Regions from separate parts of the Streptomyces sichuanensis genome, predicted to be linked through region 2. Evidence: riboswitches for the same ligand, from Rfam matches in the RefSeq annotation. Region 2 holds a riboswitch; the other holds the start of a gene.
The links. A riboswitch is a leader RNA that binds a small molecule or an ion and turns the genes downstream of it on or off. The one in region 2 is predicted to bind glycine.
Positions count from the first base shown of each region.

Region 1 (10,099 bases), on a different contig from region 2:
AACGGGCAGCGGCTGACGTCGCTGTCGGCGATCAGGGCCGCGGGGGACGCCATACTGGTCGACAACAAGCCGCTGGTGCCGCCGTACACCGTGCTGGCGATCGGGAACGGTCAGCGGTTGAGCACCGCGTTCCAGGACAGTGCCGACGGCCAGTATCTGCACGTTCTGCAACAGAACTACGGGGTGCGCGCCAGCATTTCCGCCCAGGACGAGGTCCGGCTGCCTGCCGCGCCGAGTCTGATCGTACGTACTGCAAAGCCAGGGAAGGGCACATCGTGATCGCCGTATTGGGCCTCATCGTGGGAGTCGTGGTCGGGCTGGTCGTCCGCCCCGTGGTGCCGACGGCGGTCGAGCCCTACCTCCCCATCGCCGTCGTGGCGGCGCTGGACGCGGTGTTCGGCGGTCTGCGGGCGATGCTCGACGGGATCTTCGACGACAAGGTCTTCGTCGTGTCGTTCCTGTCCAACGTGGTGGTGGCCGCGCTGATCGTCTTCCTGGGCGACAAGCTCGGCGTCGGGGCGCAGTTGTCCACGGGTGTCGTGGTCGTCCTGGGTATCCGTATCTTCTCCAACGCGGCCGCCATCCGGCGGCACATCTTCCGGGCGTGAGACCGATGAGCACAGACGACACCCCGGAGATGTCCGGAGAGCCGGGCCGGCCGGAGCGGGCCGGGGAGCCGGAGAAGGCCGGACGGGCGGACGAGGCGCAGAAGCCGCAGGAGCCGCGAAAGCCGCAGAAGGGTGGCGATCCGCAGGAGTCCGGGGAGCCGCGGGAGAGCGGCGAGGCCGGCGCGGAGCCGGAACCCGGGGAGCCGAAGGGCCCGGACGGGCCGCCGCGGCCCGGGCCGCCGCCGGAGCCGGAGCCCGCAGCGGCACCCGGCGCCGGGGCCGGAGCGGCCCCGCAGGGCGGTGCCGTGCCCCGAAAGGAAAGCGCTCCGAAGGCCGCGCCGTTGACGGGACGTCAACGGCTGATGAACGGACTGTGGCCCCCGAGGCTGACACGGGCCCAGCTCACCGTGGCGGTGCTGCTGTGCGTGCTCGGGCTCGGGCTGGCCATCCAGGTCCGGTCGACGAGCGACAACAGCGCGCTGCGCGGGGCCCGCCAGGAGGACCTGGTGCGCATCCTGGACGAGCTCGACAACCGCACCAAGCGGCTGGAGGACGAGAAGCGCCGGCTGGACAACCAGCGGACGGAGCTGGAATCCAGCTCCAACCAGGCCGCCGAGGCCCGGAAGCAGACGGCGCAGAAGGAGGAACAGCTCGGCGTGCTCGCGGGTACGGTGGCGGCGCAGGGGCCCGGCATCGAGCTCACCGTGAGCGACGCGAAGGGTGCGGTCGAGGCGGACAAACTCCTCGACACCATCCAGGAGCTGCGGGCTGCGGGGGCGGAGGCGATCCAGATCAACGACGTCCGGGTCGTGGCCGACACCTATTTTTCCGGCTCTGCCGGAAAGGTGGAGATCGATGGGAAAAAGGTCTCCCAGCCCTATAAGTTCAAGGTCATCGGCAAGCCGCAGGACCTGGAGCCCGCGCTGAACATCCCCGGTGGTGTGGTGCAGACTCTGGAGAAGGAGCAGGCGGGAGTCAGTGTCTCCCGGTCTGAGAAGATCATTGTCGACGCCTTGCGCCCGGCGAAGCGGCCTGACTACGCTCGGTCGTCATCGCAGTGAGAGTGGCGCGCAGACGGGGCCCGCGGGGAGGGCGGGAGGTTGCGGGGGGTCGGCGCACCGGGTTCGTGGTGCGTGATGGAAACTGTCTGTTGACTGCGGACGTTGTGAGGATGTCCAGGTCGGACGGTGTGTGCAGCAAGGGTTTGTCCTGCCCCACGGGCGGGTCTGTTTCGGTCAAGGGGAATCGCCCGTGAAGTTGTTTGCGAAGTTGTTCGGCAAGAGCGCACGCCAGGAGGGCAGCACTGCCCGGCACCGGGCGTCGCGTCCGGTGGACGGCGGCGAGGGGGGCCACGAGGGCCGTCCGCTGTTCCGTGACCAGATGGACGTCGCGGGGACGCCGGGAGGCGACATTCCGGGCAGTCAGGGCGCGTCCTCTGTTGACCCTGCCCAGGCGGGGCGCATAGGTTTCGAGGCACCAGCGACCTCAAGTGCGGGTGGAGGGTTTGCCTTGCCGGTATGTACGAGGTGTGGCCACCGGAACGCCGAGGCCAGCCGGTTCTGTTCCAACTGCGGTGCGCCGCTGCGGCCGGGAGCCGTCGCCGAGCGCGCCTCGGAGACGACCTCGACCATCTCCATCTCCGGTCTTGAGGCGTACGACTCGGAGACGACCGGTCAGACGGCGATCCCGGCCCTGTCGCCCGAGGCGCAGGCCGCCGTCGACGCGCTGCCGTTGGGCTCGGCGCTGCTGGTGGTCCGCCGTGGCCCCAACTCCGGCAGCCGCTTCCTGCTCGACGCCGACGTCACCACGGCGGGACGGCACCCGCAGAGCGACATCTTCCTCGACGACGTCACCGTCTCGCGCCGGCACGTGGAGTTCCGCCGGGAGCAGGACGGCAGCTTCACCGTCAGCGACGTCGGCAGCCTCAACGGCACGTACGTCAACCGGGAGCCCATCGACTCCGTCGCGCTGTCCAACGGCGACGAGGTGCAGATCGGCAAGTACCGGCTGGTCTTCTTCGGCAGCCAGCGGGGCATCTGACCCTCTCCCGGACGCCGTCCGGGTGCACTCCAGGGAAGGGCCATGCTTCGAACACCGTCGGGCGGTACCGGATCTTCCGGTGCCGCCGCTGCGGAAGGCCGGCTGGTGAGCATCGGCACGGTGCTCAACCTGCTGCGCGAGGAGTTCCCCGAGGTCACCATCTCCAAGATCAGGTTCCTGGAGGCGGAGGGTCTGGTCGAGCCGCAGCGCACGCCCTCCGGATACCGCAAGTTCAGCACGGACGACGTGGAGCGGCTCGGGCACGTCCTGCGGATGCAGCGCGACCACTACCTGCCGCTCAAGGTCATCCGCGAGCAGCTGGACGCCCTGGCCCGGGGTGAGCGGGTCCAGCTCCCCGCCCCCGCCCAGCCCCGCGACGCGCTCGACGCGCTCGGCCTCCTGGAGGCCCCTGAGGGCCCGCAGGAGGCCGACGGGGTCCCGAGCGGCCAGGAGGGCCGCACGACCGCCCGCATCGGCAGGACGGAGCTCCTGGCCACCGCGGGCGTCACGGAGGGCGAGCTGGCCGAGTGGGAGTCCTACGGCCTGCTCTGTGCCCACCCGGACGGCGGATTCGACGCCGATTCCGTCACGATCGCGCGGCTGGTCGCGGACCTGGGCGGATACGGTCTGGAACCGCGCCACCTGCGCGCCGTGAAGGCCGCCGCCGACCGCGAGGCCGGACTTATCGAACAGGTGATCGCGCCGCTGCGCAGGCACCGCAACCCGCAGACCAGGGCGCATGCCGAGGCCACCGCGAAGGAGCTGGCCACCCTGGCCGTGCGGCTCCACGCCGCCCTCGTGCGGGCCGCCCTGCACCCCCGGGGACAGTGACGCACAGTGCCCGACTACCCAAACCTGCCGGGCACGTCCTAGGGTTGCTGTGTGAACGAGCTCGATGTCGTGGGTGTCCGGGTGGAAATGCCCTCCAACCAGCCGATCGTGCTCCTGCGTGAAGTGGGAGGCGACCGTTACCTCCCGATCTGGATCGGGCCGGGGGAGGCGACGGCGATCGCCTTCGCCCAGCAGGGCATGGCCCCTGCCCGCCCGCTGACCCACGACCTGTTCAAGGACGTGCTGGAGGCGGTGGGGCAGCAGCTCGCGGAGGTCCGCATCACGGACCTGCGCGAGGGCGTGTTCTACGCGGAGCTCGTCTTCGCCAGCGGGGTGGAGGTCAGCGCGAGGCCGTCCGACGCCATAGCGCTTGCGCTGCGCACCGGTACGCCGATCTACGGCAGCGACGGTGTGCTGGACGACGCGGGGATCGCCATCCCGGACGAGCAGGAGGACGAAGTGGAGAAGTTCCGCGAGTTCCTCGACCAGATCTCGCCCGAGGACTTCGGCAGCAGCAACCAGTGAGCGCGTCCGCTGCCGGAGGGCGCCGTGAGGGCGGTACCCGGCCGTGCCACGGGGGCGCCCGGGGGGCCATTCGAGTAGCCTTTCCCGCTACCTGGACACGTAAAACCACTCTCAGGGTGATTATCACTCGGCGTGCCGAGTGTGGCGATCGTTGACGCACCCCGAGCGACTGCCTACCGTCGAGAAGGCAGGTCAAGGACGGAGGTCGGCGTGAGAAGCACGGGCGACGGTACGGCGGTTGGCGGTCCGTATCCGCTGCATGGGGGAGCGGTCGAACCAGTGCCCCGCTATTCCGCTACGGCGGCGGTCACCACTCCGCGGGGGAGCGATTCCGACGGTCCCGACGGCTCCGGCTCCCGGGGCTCGGACGGCATCGGATACCGGGGGCCGACGGCATGCGCGGCGGCGGGCATCACTTACCGGCAGCTGGACTACTGGGCGCGCACGGGCCTCGTGGAGCCCAGCGTCCGGCCCGCGTACGGCTCGGGCAGCCAGCGGCTCTACAGCTTCCGGGACGTCGTCGTCCTGAAGATCGTCAAGCGGCTGCTGGACACCGGGGTCTCCCTGCAGAACATCCGCACGGCCGTGCAGCACCTGAGCACGCGCGGCATGGCCGACCTGGCGCAGATGACGCTCATGAGCGACGGCGCCACGGTCTACGAGTGCACGTCGCCCGACGAGGTCGTCGACCTCCTCCAGGGCGGACAGGGCGTCTTCGGGATCGCGGTCGGCGTCGTCTGGCGCGACGTCGAGAGCGCCCTGGCGCAGCTGCACGGCGAGCGCGTGGACACCGGTGAGACGCTCATCGGCCACAACCCCGCCGACGAGCTCGCGCGGCGCCGCAACCGCGCCGGCTGACCCCGCGCCCCCTCCGGCAGCACCGCGCCGGGCGGGGCGCTCCATCGCTGGTCAGTGCGATTGTCAGTGGTGTGCGGCAGCATCTGTCGTGTGAGAGGTGCACCGACGATTCTGCATCTGGACATGGACGCCTTCTACGCTTCGGTGGAGCAGGCGGCCAAGCCCAGCCTGCGCGGGAAGCCCGTGGTGGTCGGCGGGGTCGGCCCGCGGGGCGTCGTGGCCACGGCCTCGTACGAGGCGCGCGTCTTCGGCGTCCACTCCGCCATGGCGACCGCCCAGGCCCGGCGGCTGTGCCCCAACGCCGCCTACCTCACCCCCCGGTTCAGCCTGTACCAGCAGATCAGCCAGGTGGTCATGGGGCTGCTGGGGCAGCTGTCGCCGCTGGTGGAGCCCCTGAGCCTCGACGAGGCGTTCGTCGACCTCGAAGCGGGTGGCGTCGAGCCCTCGTCGGCGGCCGTCAGGGCCGTGGGGGAGCGGCTGCGGCGGGACATCACGGCGGTCACGGGGCTCACGGCCTCGGTGGGGCTGGCGGGCTCCAAGATGCTCGCCAAGATCGCTTCGGAGGGCGCCAAGCCCGACGGTCTCCTGCTCATCGAGCCCGGCACCGAGCTGGACCTGCTCGGCCCGATGTCGGTGCGCGCCATCCCCGGCGTCGGCCCCGCCACCGCCGAGACCCTGCGCCGGGCCGGGATCACCACCGTGGCGGAGACGGCCGGCGCCGGCGAGGACGAGCTGGTGCGGCTGCTCGGCAGGGCCCACGGCGCGGGCCTGTACGCGCTGGCCACCGGCCACGACGACCGCCCCGTCGTCGCCGAGCGCGACGCCAAGTCCGTCTCGGTCGAGGACACCTTCGCCGAGGACGTCACCGACCGCACCCGCGTCCAGCTGGAGCTCGCCCGCCTCGCCGACCGGTGCGTCCAGCGGCTGCGCGGCGCCGGGCGCTCCGGGCGCACGGTCGTCATCAAGGTCCGGCGCTACGACTTCTCGACGCTGACCCGCTCCGAGACGCTGCGCGGGCCCACGGACGACCCGGCGGTCGTCCGCGAGGCGGCCGCCCGGCTGCTCGACGGCGTCGACACCACCGCAGGCGTGAGGCTGCTCGGCGTGGGTGTCTCCGGCCTCGCCGACTACACCCAGGAGGACCTCTTCGCCCAGGCGGCCGGCGAGGCCGCACAGGGCACCGGGAGCGAGCTGCAGGAGGCCGCCGAGCCGCAGGAGCCGGCCGGCGCCGCCGGGCAGCCCCGGCGGTGGCTGCCCGGGGCGGACGTCCTGCACGCCGAGTACGGGGCGGGCTGGGTCCAGGGCAGCGGCGTCGGCCGGGTCACCGTCCGCTTCGAGCAGCCCTGGTCCGCGCCCGGCCGGGTCCGCACGTTCAGCGTCGACGACCCCGACCTCACCCCGGGCGAGCCCCTGCCGCTCGTGCGCGACGAAGCCGCTCAGCCCCCGGCCTTACCGGGCTCCTTCGCCGACGGCGGGGCGGGCGTTCCCGGCGGTGAGCCGGTGGCGTCCGGTGCCGGGAGGGCGAGCCCGTAGTGGTGGTAGAGCTGCATCTCCTGCTCGGGCGAGAGGTGCCGGCCCACCCCGAAGCCCGGCGCCTGCCGGATCAACGACCGCTCGTAGGGGATGCGCAGCACGTCGTCCTCCACGCGGCTCGGCTCCAGCGGCACGAAGGCGTCCCGGCCGAAGAGGCCGGTGCGCACGGCCGCCCACTCCGGTTCCCCGGTCACGTCGTCGAGGTACACCTCGTCCACGGTGCCGATCTTGATGCCGTTGCGGTCGAGGGCCTTGCGGCCGATCAGGCTCCGGGGATCGATGTCGGTCTGCACGTTTCCTCCCGTGGGTCGTCCTGGTCGCCCGAGCCGCCCCGGGAACCACGAAAGTGCACAAACCGGGAACCGGCCACTCGGGAGATCCGCCCGGAAAGGCACGCTGGTAGGCTGGCGATTGGCCGCAGACCCGTGCGGGAGAGTCCTCCACCAAGACCCAGTCCGGACACCGGACGCAGGGCCCTGGCGGGAGGCGCCGAAGGAGCAAATCCTCCCCGGAATCTCTCAGGCACATGTACCGCACAGGCGAGGTCACTCTGGAAAGCAGGGCGGGCCCCGGTCAGGCACGAACGCCGAGCCCTTCCTCACCGACGGTGAAAGCCGGGCCGTAGTGCGTGGCCCGGTGAAGCTCTCAGGTTGAGATGACAGAGGGGGAGGCCGTCCGGGTACCCGCGCCGTGGTACCCCTCGCAGGTCGTGACGACCAGGAGGCCCCCGCAGATGTCAGCCCACCGCAGCTCCCTTTCCGACCTGGAACGTGGCACGCCCTTCGAGGCCCGCCACATCGGCCCCGACGGCGAGGCCCAGGCGAAGATGCTCGCCCAGGTCGGCTTCGGCTCGCTCGACGAACTCACCGCCGCCGCCGTGCCGGCCGTGATCAGCAGCACCGAGGCCCTGGCCCTGCCCGACGCCCGCACCGAGGCCGAGGTCCTCGCCGAGCTGCGCACCCTCGCAGACCGCAACCAGGTCCTCGCCCCCATGATCGGCCTCGGCTACCACGGCACGTTCACCCCGCCGGTGATCCTGCGCAACGTCATGGAGAACCCCGCCTGGTACACGGCCTACACGCCGTACCAGCCCGAGATCTCCCAGGGCCGGCTGGAGGCGCTCCTCAACTTCCAGACCGTCGTCGCCGAGCTGACCGGACTGCCGACCTCCGGCGCCTCCCTCCTCGACGAGGGCACCGCGGCGGCCGAGGCGATGTCGCTCTCCCGCCGCGTCGGCAAGGTCAAGAACGGCGTCTTCCTCGTCGACGCCGACGCCCTGCCGCAGACGGTAGCCGTCATACAGACGCGGGCCGAGCCCACCGGCGTCGAGGTCGTCGTCGCCGACCTCTCCGCGGGCATCCCCGCCGACATCGCCGAGCGCGGCGTCTTCGGCGTCCTGCTGCAGTACCCCGGCGCCTCCGGCGCCGTGCGTGACCTGCGCCCGGTCATCGAGCAGGCCCACGGCCTCGGCGCGATCGTCACCGTCGCCGCCGACCTGCTCGCCCTGACGCTGCTCACCCCGCCCGGCGAGCTCGGCGCCGACATCGCCGTCGGCACCAGCCAGCGCTTCGGCGTCCCCATGGGCTTCGGCGGCCCGCACGCCGGCTACATGGCCGTCCGCGACCAGTACGCCCGCAGCCTCCCCGGCCGCCTCGTCGGCGTCTCCGTCGACGCCGACGGCAACAAGGCGTACCGCCTCGCCCTGCAGACCCGCGAGCAGCACATCCGCCGCGAGAAGGCCACCAGCAACATCTGCACCGCGCAGGTGCTCCTCGCCGTCATGGCCGGCATGTACGCCGTCTACCACGGCCCCGAGGGCCTCGCCGCGATCGCCCGCCGCACCCACCGCTACGCCACCCTCCTCGCCGAGGGCCTGCGCGGCGCCGGAGTCGAGATCGTCCACGGCGCGTACTTCGACACCCTCACCGCGCGCGTCCCCGGCCGCGCCGCCGAGGTCGTCGCCGCCGCCCGCGAGCTGGGCGTCAACCTGCGGCTGACCGACGCCGACCACGTCGGCATCGCCTGCGACGAGACCACCACCCGGGCCCAGGTGGCGTCGGTGTGGTCGGCCTTCGGCGCCGAGGCCGACATCGAGGCGCTCGACGCGGTGGTCGAGGACGCCCTCCCCGAGGGCCTGCTGCGCTCCGGCGAGTACCTCACGCACCCGGTCTTCCACCAGCACCGCTCCGAGACCGCCATGCTGCGCTACCTGCGCCGCCTCGCCGACCGGGACTACGCGCTGGACCGCGGCATGATCCCCCTCGGCTCCTGCACCATGAAGCTCAACGCCACCACCGAGATGGAGCCGGTCACCTGGCCCGAGTTCGGCGCGCTGCACCCCTTCGCGCCGGTCGAGCAGGCCGCGGGCTACCGCACGCTCATCACGGAGCTGGAGGAGCGCCTCGCCGAGGTCACCGGGTACGACAAGGTCTCCCTCCAGCCGAACGCCGGCTCGCAGGGCGAGCTCGCGGGCCTGCTGGCCGTCCGCGCCTACCACCGCGCCAACGGCGACGACCAGCGCACCGTCTGCCTCATCCCGTCCTCCGCGCACGGCACCAACGCCGCCAGCGCCGTGATGGCCGGCATGAAGGTCGTCGTGGTCAAGACCGCGGACGACGGCGAGGTCGACGCCGACGACCTGCGCGCCAAGATCGAGCAGTACCGCGACGAGCTGTCCGTGCTGATGATCACCTACCCGTCGACGCACGGCGTCTTCGAGGAGCACGTCGCCGACATCTGCGCGGCCGTCCACGAGGCCGGCGGTCAGGTCTACGTCGACGGCGCGAACCTCAACGCGCTGGTGGGCGTGGCCAAGCCGGGCCACTTCGGCGGCGACGTCTCGCACCTGAACCTGCACAAGACCTTCTGCATCCCGCACGGCGGCGGTGGCCCCGGCGTCGGCCCGGTCGCCGTCCGCGCCCACCTCGCCCCGTACCTGCCCAACCACCCGCTGCAGCCCACCGCCGGGCCGGCCACGGGCGTCGGGCCGATCTCGGCCGCGCCGTGGGGCTCCGCCGGCATCCTGCCGATCTCCTGGGCCTACGTGCGCCTGATGGGTGGCGAGGGCCTCAAGCGCGCCACCCAGGTCGCCGTCCTCGGCGCCAACTACATCGCCAAGCGCCTGGAGCCGCACTACCCGGTGCTCTACACCGGCCCCAACGGCCTGGTCGCCCACGAGTGCATCGTGGACCTGCGGCCGCTGACCAAGGCGACCGGGGTGAGCGTCGACGACGTCGCCAAGCGCCTGATCGACTACGGCTTCCACGCGCCGACCATGTCCTTCCCCGTCGCCGGCACGCTGATGATCGAGCCGACGGAGAGCGAGGACCTCGCCGAGCTGGACCGTTTCTGCGAGGCGATGATCGCCATCCGCGCCGAGATCGACAAGGTCGGCTCGGGGGAGTGGGACAAGGACGACAACGCGCTGCGGAACGCCCCGCACACCGCCGCCTCGGTGGCCGGCGTCTGGGAGCACCCCTACAGCCGTGAGGAGGCCGTCTTCCCGGCCGGGGTGTCGGCCGCCGACAAGTACTGGCCGCCGGTGCGCCGTGTCGACGGTGCCTTCGGCGACCGCAACCTCGTCTGCTCCTGCCCGCCGCTGGAGGATTACGACGGCTGACGCGCCTGACGCGTGGCCCCCTGACAGGGGTCGGGGCCGGTTCGGCGTTCGCGCCGGGCCGGCCCCTTCATGTGTGCGTGTTCGT
Region 1 covers NZ_JAIXMK010000026.1:84,068-94,166, reverse strand. The annotation lists gene LE181_RS11160 (DUF881 domain-containing protein) at 1-279, shown strand, start outside; gene LE181_RS11155 (small basic family protein) at 276-608, shown strand; gene LE181_RS11150 (DUF881 domain-containing protein) at 614-1,669, shown strand; gene LE181_RS32635 (FHA domain-containing protein) at 1,800-2,648, shown strand; gene ftsR (transcriptional regulator FtsR) at 2,691-3,479, shown strand; gene LE181_RS11130 (bifunctional nuclease family protein) at 3,531-4,004, shown strand; gene LE181_RS11125 (MerR family transcriptional regulator) at 4,215-4,862, shown strand; gene LE181_RS11120 (DNA polymerase IV) at 4,953-6,395, shown strand; gene LE181_RS11115 (PRC-barrel domain-containing protein) at 6,299-6,688, opposite strand; glycine riboswitch at 6,814-6,939, shown strand; gene gcvP (aminomethyl-transferring glycine dehydrogenase) at 7,129-10,014, shown strand.
Region 1: another riboswitch for glycine. It lies ahead of gcvP (aminomethyl-transferring glycine dehydrogenase); the one in region 2 lies ahead of gcvT (glycine cleavage system aminomethyltransferase GcvT).

Region 2 (10,099 bases):
CAAGACCACCTGGTTCGAGATGCGCGTGGTGGACCGGTGACGGCCGTACGAAGAAGCCCCCATCCGTCGTCGTGACGACGTGGCGGGGGCCTCTTCGTACGGCCGCGGAAGATTGGGGTGTGCTCCGCGGCGGTGATGACGACCTGGCCCGGGTCAATGGGGGTCGCTGCCGTCGACTATGTCACGCGCGGTACGCGAGGGCCAAAGTGAGACCTCTGTAATCCAAGGTGAGCTGCGCCACTGACCTTGTATTCAATGCATGGATCCGGGGAAATTCTTATCTTTATGCAAGGCGGTCGGTGCCCTTGCGGAGGCGACGGTAGCGGGTTGTGATGTCCTCGTGACGAGCGCCCCGTACCCGCCCACCCACTGGATACCGGCCAGCACCGGTAACTACACGGCCTCCGGCCGCCCCGGTGCGTACCCGGTCGACCGCGTCGTGATCCATGTGACCGAGGAGACCTTCCCGGACGCGATGAGGATCTTCAAGGACCCGCGCTCCAGGGTCTCCGCCCACTACATGGTCGCTTCCGCCGACGGTTACATCGGCCAGTTCGTCCGCGAACGGGACATCGCCTGGCACGCGGGCAACTGGCGGTACAACACCGTCAGCATCGGCATCGAGCACGAGGGCTGGATCCACCGCCCCGAGTACTTCACCGACGCCCTCTACCGGGCCTCCGCGCGGCTCACCTCCGCCGTCTGCGCCCGCTACGGCATCCCGCCGACCCGCGAGCACATCGTCGGCCACAGCGAAGTGCCCGGATCCACCCACGCGGACCCCGGTCCGCACTGGGACTGGGACCGTTATCTGGAGCTCGTGACCGGGGGCTAGTCTGTGCCGGTCAACGAAGCACACAAGGGGAGGCCCATATGGCTGACATGGACGCTGCGCGCACTGCTTTCGCCCGTTTCGACGTGGACGGCGACGGCTTCATCACGGCCGCCGAGTACAAGAGCGTGATGGCTCAGCTCGGCGACCACAACGTCACCGAGACGGTGGCCCAGGCCATCATCAACAAGAAGGACGGCAACGGCGACGGCGTGCTGTCCTTCGACGAGTTCTGGGCCTCCCTGAACCACTGACGGGCCGTGTTACGGACCGGGCCGCCGGGTCAGCGCCAGCCCCGCCGCTGTGCGCCGGCCCGTCGCCGCCGGTCGTTGCACAGCAGGCACCGGCCCCAGCCCTGCGGCAGCGGGTCGTCCTTGTCCCCGTAGAGGGGATCCACGGGCCCCCGCGGGTGCTCCGCGCAGCCCGTGGCGCCTATCCCCGCGCCCAGCGCGTTCGCGGCCGTCAGTGCCCGGCGCAGGGCGTCCAGCAGCTGGTCCGCCTCGTGCGGGGCGGGGGCTGCGGCGTCGAGGGAGAAGGCGATGTCCGAGGCGGTGTTGAGCGCGCTCTGGAGTTCGCGCAGGTCTGCGTAACTCATGCTCGCGAGCGTACGCGGCACCACTGACAACGGAAACGGCCTCCCCGCCCGGTGGGCGGGAAGGCCGCTTGAGTACCGGTGTCAGGCCCTCAGCACTCGATGACGTTGACGGCCAGGCCGCCGCGCGCCGTCTCCTTGTACTTGACCTTCATGTCGGCGCCCGTCTCCTTCATGGTCTTGATGACCTTGTCGAGGGACACGTGGTGCCGGCCGTCGCCGCGCAGGGCCATGCGGGCGGCGGTGACGGCCTTGGCCGCGGCCATGCCGTTGCGCTCGATGCAGGGGATCTGCACCAGGCCGCCGACCGGGTCGCAGGTCAGGCCCAGGTTGTGCTCCATGCCGATCTCGGCGGCGTTCTCGACCTGCTCCGGGGTGCCGCCCATGACCTCGGCGAGACCGCCGGAGGCCATCGAGCAGGCGGAGCCGACCTCGCCCTGGCAGCCGACCTCGGCGCCGGAGATCGAGGCGTTCTCCTTGAAGAGCATGCCGATGGCGCCCGCGGCGAGCAGGAAGCGCACGACGCCCTCCTCGTCCGCACCCGGCACGAAGTTCATGTAGTAGTGCAGGACGGCCGGGATGATGCCCGCGGCGCCGTTGGTCGGGGCGGTGACGACCCGGCCGCCGGCCGCGTTCTCCTCGTTGACGGCCATGGCGTAGACCGTGATCCACTCCATCGCGCGGGCCTGGGCGTCGCCCTCGGCGCGCAGCTGGCGGGCGGTGCTGGCGGCGCGGCGGCGGACCTTCAGGCCACCGGGCAGGATGCCCTCGCGGGACATGCCGCGGGTCACGCAGCCCTGCATCACGCGCCAGATCTCCAGGAGGCCCTCACGGATCTCCGTCTCCGTGCGCCACGCCTTCTCGTTCTCCATCATCATCGCGGAGATCGACAGGCCGGACTCGCGGGACATGCGCAGCAGCTCGTCACCGGTGCGGAAGGGGTACTTCAGCACCGTGTCGTCCAGGACGATCCGGTCCGCGCCCACCGCGTCCTCGTCGACGACGAAGCCGCCGCCGACCGAGTAGTAGGTCTTCTCCAGCAGCGGGGCGCCGCTCTCGTCGTAGGCGAAGAGGGTCATGCCGTTCGCGTGGTACGGCAGGGACCGGCGGCGGTGCAGGATCAGCTGGGACGACTCGTCGAAGTCGATCTCGTGGTCGGAGCCGATCTCGGCGCCGAGCAGCCGCAGCCGCTTGCTGGTGCGGATGCGCTCGACCTCGTCGTCGGCGGTCTCCACGTCGACGGTCCGGGGCGAGTGGCCCTCCAGGCCGAGCAGCACGGCCTTGGGCGTGCCGTGGCCGTGGCCGGTGGCGCCGAGGGAGCCGAAGAGCTCCGCCCGCACGGCGGTGGTCTGGGCCAGCAGGCCGTCCTTCTTCAGGCGGCCCACGAACATGCGGGCGGCGCGCATGGGGCCGACCGTGTGGGAGCTGGACGGGCCTATGCCGATCGAGAAGAGATCGAATACGGAGATGGCCACGGTGGCAGCTCCTCTGGGTCGGTGGTACGGGGTGGTACGAGGGGTGGTGCAGGGCGCCCGCGAGGTGGTGCGGGGCACCGCGCCCACCTCTCAGTGTGCGCGATGCGGGGGGCTTGCCGCGGTGGCCCATCTCACGCGGGCCACGGCAGCCGGTGCCGCGGCCCCGCGGGACCCCGGTCGCGGTGCGGGGCACCGGCCCACTCAAGGAGTGTGCCCGGTGCCCCGTACCGGCCGGTGAATCCCGCGCTGCGGTCCTACTTCAGGCCGGGGTACAGCGGGTGCTTCGCCGCCAGGGCGGTGACGCGGCCGCGCAGCGCCTCGGCGTCGAAGCCCGGCTTGAGGGCCTCGGCGATGATGTCGGCGACCTCACGGAAGTCCTCCGCGCGGAAGCCGCGCGTCGCCAGCGCCGGGGTGCCGATCCGCAGGCCCGAGGTGACCATCGGGGGGCGCGGGTCGTTCGGGATGGCGTTGCGGTTGACCGTGATCCCGACCTCGTGGAGGCGGTCCTCGGCCTGCTGGCCGTCCAGCTCGGAGTTGCGCAGGTCCACCAGGACCAGGTGCACGTCCGTGCCGCCGGACAGGACCGAGACGCCCACCTCGGCGACGTCGGCCTGCACCAGGCGCTCGGCCAGGATCTTCGCGCCCTCCAGCGTACGCTGCTGGCGCTCCTTGAACTCCTCGCTCGCCGCGACCTTGAAGCTGACGGCCTTGGCCGCGATCACGTGCTCCAGCGGGCCGCCCTGCTGACCGGGGAAGACCGCGGAGTTGATCTTCTTGGCCAGCTCGGCCGTGGAGAGGATCACACCGCCGCGCGGACCGCCGAGGGTCTTGTGCGTGGTGGTGGTGACGACGTGCGCGTGCGGCACCGGGGAGGGGTGCAGCCCGGCGGCGACGAGGCCCGCGAAGTGGGCCATGTCGACCATCAGGTACGCGCCGACCTCGTCGGCGATCCGGCGGAAGGCCGCGAAGTCCAGCTGGCGCGGGTAGGCGGACCAGCCGGCGACGATCAGCTTCGGGCGGTGCTCCTTGGCGAGGCGCTCGACCTCCTCCATGTCGACCAGGTTGGTCTGCTCGTCGACGTGGTACGCGACCACGTTGTAGAGCTTGCCGGAGAAGTTGATCTTCATGCCGTGGGTCAGGTGCCCGCCGTGGGCGAGGTTCAGACCCAGGATGGTGTCGCCGGGGCTGAGCAGGGCGAACATCGCGGCCGCATTGGCCTGCGCGCCGGAGTGCGGCTGCACGTTGGCGTGCTCGGCGCCGAAGAGCGCCTTGATGCGGTCGATCGCGATCTGCTCGACGACGTCGACGTGCTCGCAACCGCCGTAGTAGCGGCGGCCCGGGTAGCCCTCGGCGTACTTGTTGGTGAGGACCGAGCCCTGGGCCTCCATGACCGCGACCGGAGCGAAGTTCTCCGACGCGATCATTTCGAGGGTGGACTGCTGGCGGTGGAGTTCGGCGTCGACAGCGGCGGCGACGTCGGGGTCGAGCTCATGGAGGGAGCTGTTGAGAAGCGACATGAGTTCTTCCTGGGCAGGGAGGGGACGGGCGGGGTCAGCCTGCGGAGAAGGCCGTGTACTCGTCGGCGGTCAGCAGGTCCGCCGGCTCGTCCGTGATCTTCACCTTGAACAGCCAGCCGCCCTCGAAGGGGGCGGTATTCACCAGCGAGGGGTCGGCCACGACGTCCTGGTTGGCCTCGACGACCTCGCCCGTGACGGGGGCGTAGAGGTCGCTGACCGACTTGGTCGACTCCAGCTCACCACAGGTCTCGCCCGCGGTGACCGTGTCACCGACGGCCGGGAGCTGGGCGTAGACGACGTCACCGAGCGCGTTGGCCGCGAACTCGGTGATGCCGACGGTCGCCACGCCGTCCGCGTCGGTGGCCGACAGCCACTCGTGCTCCTTGGAGTAACGCAGCTGCTGGGGGTTGCTCATGGCTAGATTCTCCTGTACGCGCGTGAGTGCTTGTGCAAGGGGTCTTGACAGGTGGGATGAGGGAGTCTCAGGGATCTTCCCGATCCGCTCAGCGGTCCCGCTTGTAGAAGGGCAGGGCGACGACCTCGTACGGCTCGTGGCTGCCGCGGATGTCCACCGATACACCCTCCGTGCCCGGTGCGGCGTGCGCCGCGTCGACGTAGGCGATCGCGATCGGCTTGCCGAGGGTGGGGGAGGGGGCGCCCGAGGTGACCTCGCCGACGACCTCGCCGGCGACGGTGACCGGGTAGCCGGCGCGCGGCACGCGGCGGCCGGTGGCGATCAGGCCGACCAGCTTGCGCGGCGGGGCCGTCTCGGCGCGCTCGGCCGCGGCGGCCAGGGCCTCGCGGCCCACGAAGTCGCCGGCCTTGTCGAACTTCACGACCCGGCCCAGACCCGCGTCGAACGGCGTCGTCGCGGTCGTCAGCTCGTGCCCGTACAGCGGCATGCCCGCCTCCAGGCGCAGCGTGTCGCGGCAGGAGAGCCCACAGGGCACCAGGCCGGCGTCCGCGCCCGCCTCGGTCAGCGCCTGCCACAGCTTCTCGGCGTCGCCGGGGGCGACGAACAGCTCGAAGCCGTCCTCGCCGGTGTAGCCGGTGCGGGCGATCAGCGCGGGCACGCCCGCGACGGTGCCCGGCAGGCCCGCGTAGTACTTCAGGCCGTCCAGGTCCGCGTCGGTGACGGACTTCAGGATGGCGGGGGAGGCCGGGCCCTGCACGGCGATCAGCGCGTAGTTCTCGCGGTCGTCGCGGACCTCGGTGTCGAAGCCGGCGGCGCGCTCGGTCAGCGCGTCCAGCACCACCTGCGCGTTGGAGGCGTTGGCGACGACCATGTACTCCTGCTCGCCCAGGCGGTAGACGATCAGGTCGTCGAGGATGCCGCCCTCGGCGTTGCAGATCATGGTGTAGCGGGCGCGGCCGACGGCCAGCGCCGAGAGGTTGCCCACCAGGGCGTGATCCAGGGCCTGCCCGGCCTGCGGGCCCGTAAGGGTGATCTCTCCCATGTGGGAGAGGTCGAAGAGACCGGCACGGGTGCGCACGGCGACGTGTTCGTCGCGCTCGCTCCCGTACCGCAGGGGCATGTCCCAGCCCGCGAAGTCGGTCATGGTCGCGCCCAGCGAGCGGTGCAGGGCGTCGAGTGCGGTATGGCGGGGGGCTTCGGTCATGGTCAGGCTCCCGGACACGAGTCGGAGGTCGGCCTCCCCATCTGTCATCGGAACCTGAGAGGTTCACCGGGAGACCCCGCAGGGGTTCCCGGCTTGCACCTTGGGTGGGGCCGCCGCACGAAACGGTGCCCGCTTTTCAGATCTGCCTCACCCGCGCGGTACGGGGCCTGAGAGATTCAAGGGAGGAACTTGCTCCTTCGGCGCCCGGTGCCGAAGGCACCAGGACTCTCCCGCGCGGATTCGAGCGGCCGGTATGCAGTTGATAGACATGCCGTTGGCGCGCACATCATTGCACGTACGAGCGTGCGACGGACTGCCCACCGCCCCATGAATTGGATTACCTTTCCTTTGCATTCCGTGGGTAGGGGGCAGTCGACGGACGGGGGAGGGAAGGCGATCACGGTGCCGACGGACGTCCAGGGGGAAGTGCCGGCGCCCGCCGCGGCCCGGCCGCGGAGCGGCGTGCTGGACCTGCGGGGGGCCGGCCGCACCGAGCTGCGGTACCCGCTCGGTGATCTGCTCGTCGTCTCCGGGCTGCCCGGCAGCGGCAAGTCCACGCTGATCCGGCGGGCCGTCGCCGCGGCCGACGGGAGAGGCACCACCGTCCACCGCGTGGACTCCCAGGACTCCCGCGACCGCATCGAACGCCACACTCCGCCCTGGGTGCCCTACGCGCTCTACCGCCCGCTCGTGCGCCTGGCCCACTACGCCGCCCTGCGGCGCGCGCTGCGCTCGGACGCCAGCGTCGTGGTGCACGACTGCGGCGAGAACGGCTGGGTGCGCGCCTGGCTCGCGCACGACGCCCGGCGCCGCGGCGGCTCCGTCCACGTGCTGCTGCTCGCCGTCGAGCCGCACACCGCGCTCGCCGGCCAGGCCGCCCGGGGCCGCACCGTCTCCCGCCACGCCTTCGCCCGCCACCGCCGCGCGATGACCCGCCTGCTGGCGGCCACCGCCGCCGGCCGCGTCCCCCCGGGCGCCGCCTCCGCCACCCTCCTCGACCGCCCCGCCGCCGACGCCCTGCACACCATCGCCTTCGGCTAGGGCGTGTCCGATGGGTCGGTGCCGGCCCCGCGGCGTCTGGTGCGGTGGATCGCAAGGCGGAGCATCTCCCGCGTACTGGGCGTACTCGGGTGATGCGACAACGCGGCGAGGTGCCGTGCCAGGCGTCGTGGGGTCTGTGCCGGCCCATCGGACATGCCCTGGACCTGCCCCCGACGGGGAGGGGACCCAGCCGTTAAGGTGCGGGTTGCGTGGTGATCGGTCGGCATGGGGACAGGTGAACGTGGCCGAGGAATACGGATGGGGCCCGGGCCGGGGCGGTGCGGCCACGGCGTGGCCCGTCAACGAGCTCGAAGAGGTGCTCGCCGCGTCCGTCGGCGTGCCCGGCTCCGGCGCCCGCATCGTGGAGGTGCTCGGCCGCAGCAGCCTGTGGATCCCGCTGCCGGCCGGCGGCGGCAACGACAGCCCCGACCTCGACCTGCCCACCCTGGAGCTGGACGGCGCCGCCTACGTGCCGGTGTTCAGCTCCCACGAGCAGTTCCTGCGCGTCGCCGGGGACCGGATGCCCTTCGCCGTGGCCCCCGCCGTGGAGTTCGCCCGCGGCCTGCCCCCACAGGTGGGCATCGCGGTCAACCCGGACGGCGAGGTCGCCGTGCCCCTGCCGCCGCCCGCCGTCGCCGAGCTGTGCCGGGCCGGCCGCACGGTCCTGGACGGCGACGCCACCGGCGGCCGGGTGCGCCTGTTCGAGCCGGACTGGCAGGAGGACCCGACCGCCTTCCTGGCCGCCGCCGGCCGGGAGTTCGCGGCCGCCGGCGTCGTACGGACCGCGCGCCGCACCCTGGCCAGCGTGGAGGGCGGCGCCCCGGCGCTGTTCATCGGCGTGGAGCTGGACCTGCCCGACCCGCCGAGCCGCGCCGCGGCCGTGGAGGCCCTCGGCCGGGCGCTCGCCGCGGAGCCCGTGGCCTGGCCCGTCCAGATGGTCTTCCTCGACGTCGCGCACGACCCCGTCGGCGACTGGACGCGCGACCGCGTGCGTCCGTTCTACGACCGTGACCTGTGACAGCTCTCATGCCCGCCGCCGCGGGCTCGTAAGCTGGTGGGAACAGACGGCCAAGAGAAGAGGCGGACCCAGGTGAGCGCGGGCGCGGAGAGCGGCGTGGAGCAGGTGCTGCGCCAGGTGGCGCCCGGCCGGTACGACACGTACGAGGCACTGTTGGGCGCCCTCGCCGAGGGCCGGGTCTGGATGCTGCTGTGGCACGGTCAGGCCGGCTCGCCCGACGCCCAGTACGGCAACATGGAGGTCGACGGCCTCGGCTACGCCCCCTGTGTGACCTCCGCCCAGGAGCTCGCCGCCAGCGGCTGGAACCGCGCCCACGAGGTGGTCTCCGGCCGGGACATCGCCGCCTCGCTCTACCCCGACCGCTGGGGCCTGTGGCTCAACCCGCACGCCCCCGGCGGCGGCGTCGGCATCCCCTGGGCCGACCTGCGCCGGATCACCGCCGGCCTGGACCGGCTGCCCGCCGGCCCGCTGCGGCTCAGCGAACCGGCCGTGGACATTCCGCAGTTCTACGCCCTGCTGGGGCAGAACGCCCACCGCACGCCCGCCGTCCGCGCCCTGCGCCGCGTCTGGGTGCAGCCCGCCCTGGGCACGCCGTACCTGGCCATCGGGCTCGACCTGTACGACACCTCCGCCGCGGCCGTGGAATCGGTGCGGCTGATGATGCAGCAGTCCGTCGGCGTGGTCCCGGAGGGGCTCCCGGTCTCGACGGTGACCCTGGCGGACGAGTACGACCCCGTGGCGATGTGGATGCGGGCCAACGCCCGGCCGTTCTTCGACCGCGACGCCTACGGCGGACCGGCCGCCCCCGCGCCGGCCGCCGGCTACGGCTACCCGCCGCAACAGGGGTGGCAGGCGGGGACGTACTGACCCGTACGCCGTCGCACCGCCCCGCTCGCCGCACCCGTATGTCCGTATAACGGAAGCCTCCTACGCACATCACGGTTGCGCATCCTTTGCGCATGAGGTCTGGCGGGTGATCGCAGGGGCGTTGAAGACTCCCGCCAACAAGGGCCGAGGCCCCTGCGCACGACTCGCTCCGCCGTACCGCCGCTCCGCCGTACGCCCGTTCCCGCGCGTACCACCGCTCCGCCGTACGACCTGCTCCGCGTGTTCGTCCCGCACCTTCGCACCTGCTCCGTGTGCACGTCCCGCACCTTCGCACCACTCGCACCTGATGTGAACCAGCCGCGTTCCGCGCGCGGCGTGCGTCGGGCCGGCCTCCCGCCGGTCGAGAGGGGTCCACCAGACGATGACGGCACCACTGCACGACACGAACGCGGCCGAGACCGCAGCCGTCGATGTCGCCGCGGGCGTCCCCGCGAAGGCCATCGAGGGCCGTTCCCCCTGGCGTATCGCCTGGATCCGGCTCAAGCGCGACAAGGTGGCCCTGACCGGCGGCATCGTGGTGCTGCTGCTCATCCTCGTCGCGATCTTCGCGCCGGTGATCGTGGGGCTGCTCGGGCATCCGCCGAACGAATTTCATGAAGAAACGATTGATCCGCTGTTCAGTACCCCCAAGGAAGCCTGGGGAGGCATCAGTTCGGACTTCCTCTTCGGCGTCGAACCGGGCAACGGCCGCGACGTGTTCAGCCGCGTGGTCTACGGCGCCCGGGTCTCGCTGCTCGTGGCCTTCCTGGCGGCGGTGGTCGCCGTGCTGCTCGGTACGGTGCTGGGCATCGTCGCCGGCTACTTCGGCGGCTGGATCGACGCCGTCGTCAGCCGGGTGATGGACCTGCTGCTGGCCTTCCCCCAGCTGCTGTTCATCATCGCGCTGGTGTCCGTCGTCCCCAACTCGCTCTGGGGGCTCTCGGGTTCGGGCGTCCGCATGGCCGTGCTCATCGCGGTGATCGGCTTCTTCGGCTGGCCCTACGTGGGGCGCATCGTCCGCGGCCAGACCCTCTCGCTCAGGGAGCGCGAGTACGTCGAGGCGGCCCGCAGCCTGGGTGCCGGGCGGCTGTACATCCTCTTCCGGGAGCTGCTGCCCAACCTGGTGGCGCCGATCACC
Region 2 covers NZ_JAIXMK010000061.1:45,236-55,334, reverse strand. The annotation lists gene LE181_RS18755 (ATP-binding protein) at 1-40, shown strand, start outside; gene LE181_RS18750 (N-acetylmuramoyl-L-alanine amidase) at 260-835, shown strand; gene LE181_RS18745 (EF-hand domain-containing protein) at 874-1,086, shown strand; gene LE181_RS18740 (hypothetical protein) at 1,116-1,427, opposite strand; gene LE181_RS18735 (L-serine ammonia-lyase) at 1,517-2,899, opposite strand; gene glyA (serine hydroxymethyltransferase) at 3,154-4,416, opposite strand; gene gcvH (glycine cleavage system protein GcvH) at 4,451-4,831, opposite strand; gene gcvT (glycine cleavage system aminomethyltransferase GcvT) at 4,920-6,035, opposite strand; glycine riboswitch at 6,182-6,278, opposite strand; gene LE181_RS18715 (AAA family ATPase) at 6,363-7,076, shown strand; gene LE181_RS18710 (enhanced serine sensitivity protein SseB) at 7,312-8,094, shown strand; gene LE181_RS18705 (enhanced serine sensitivity protein SseB C-terminal domain-containing protein) at 8,167-8,961, shown strand; gene LE181_RS18700 (ABC transporter permease) at 9,344-10,099, shown strand, end outside.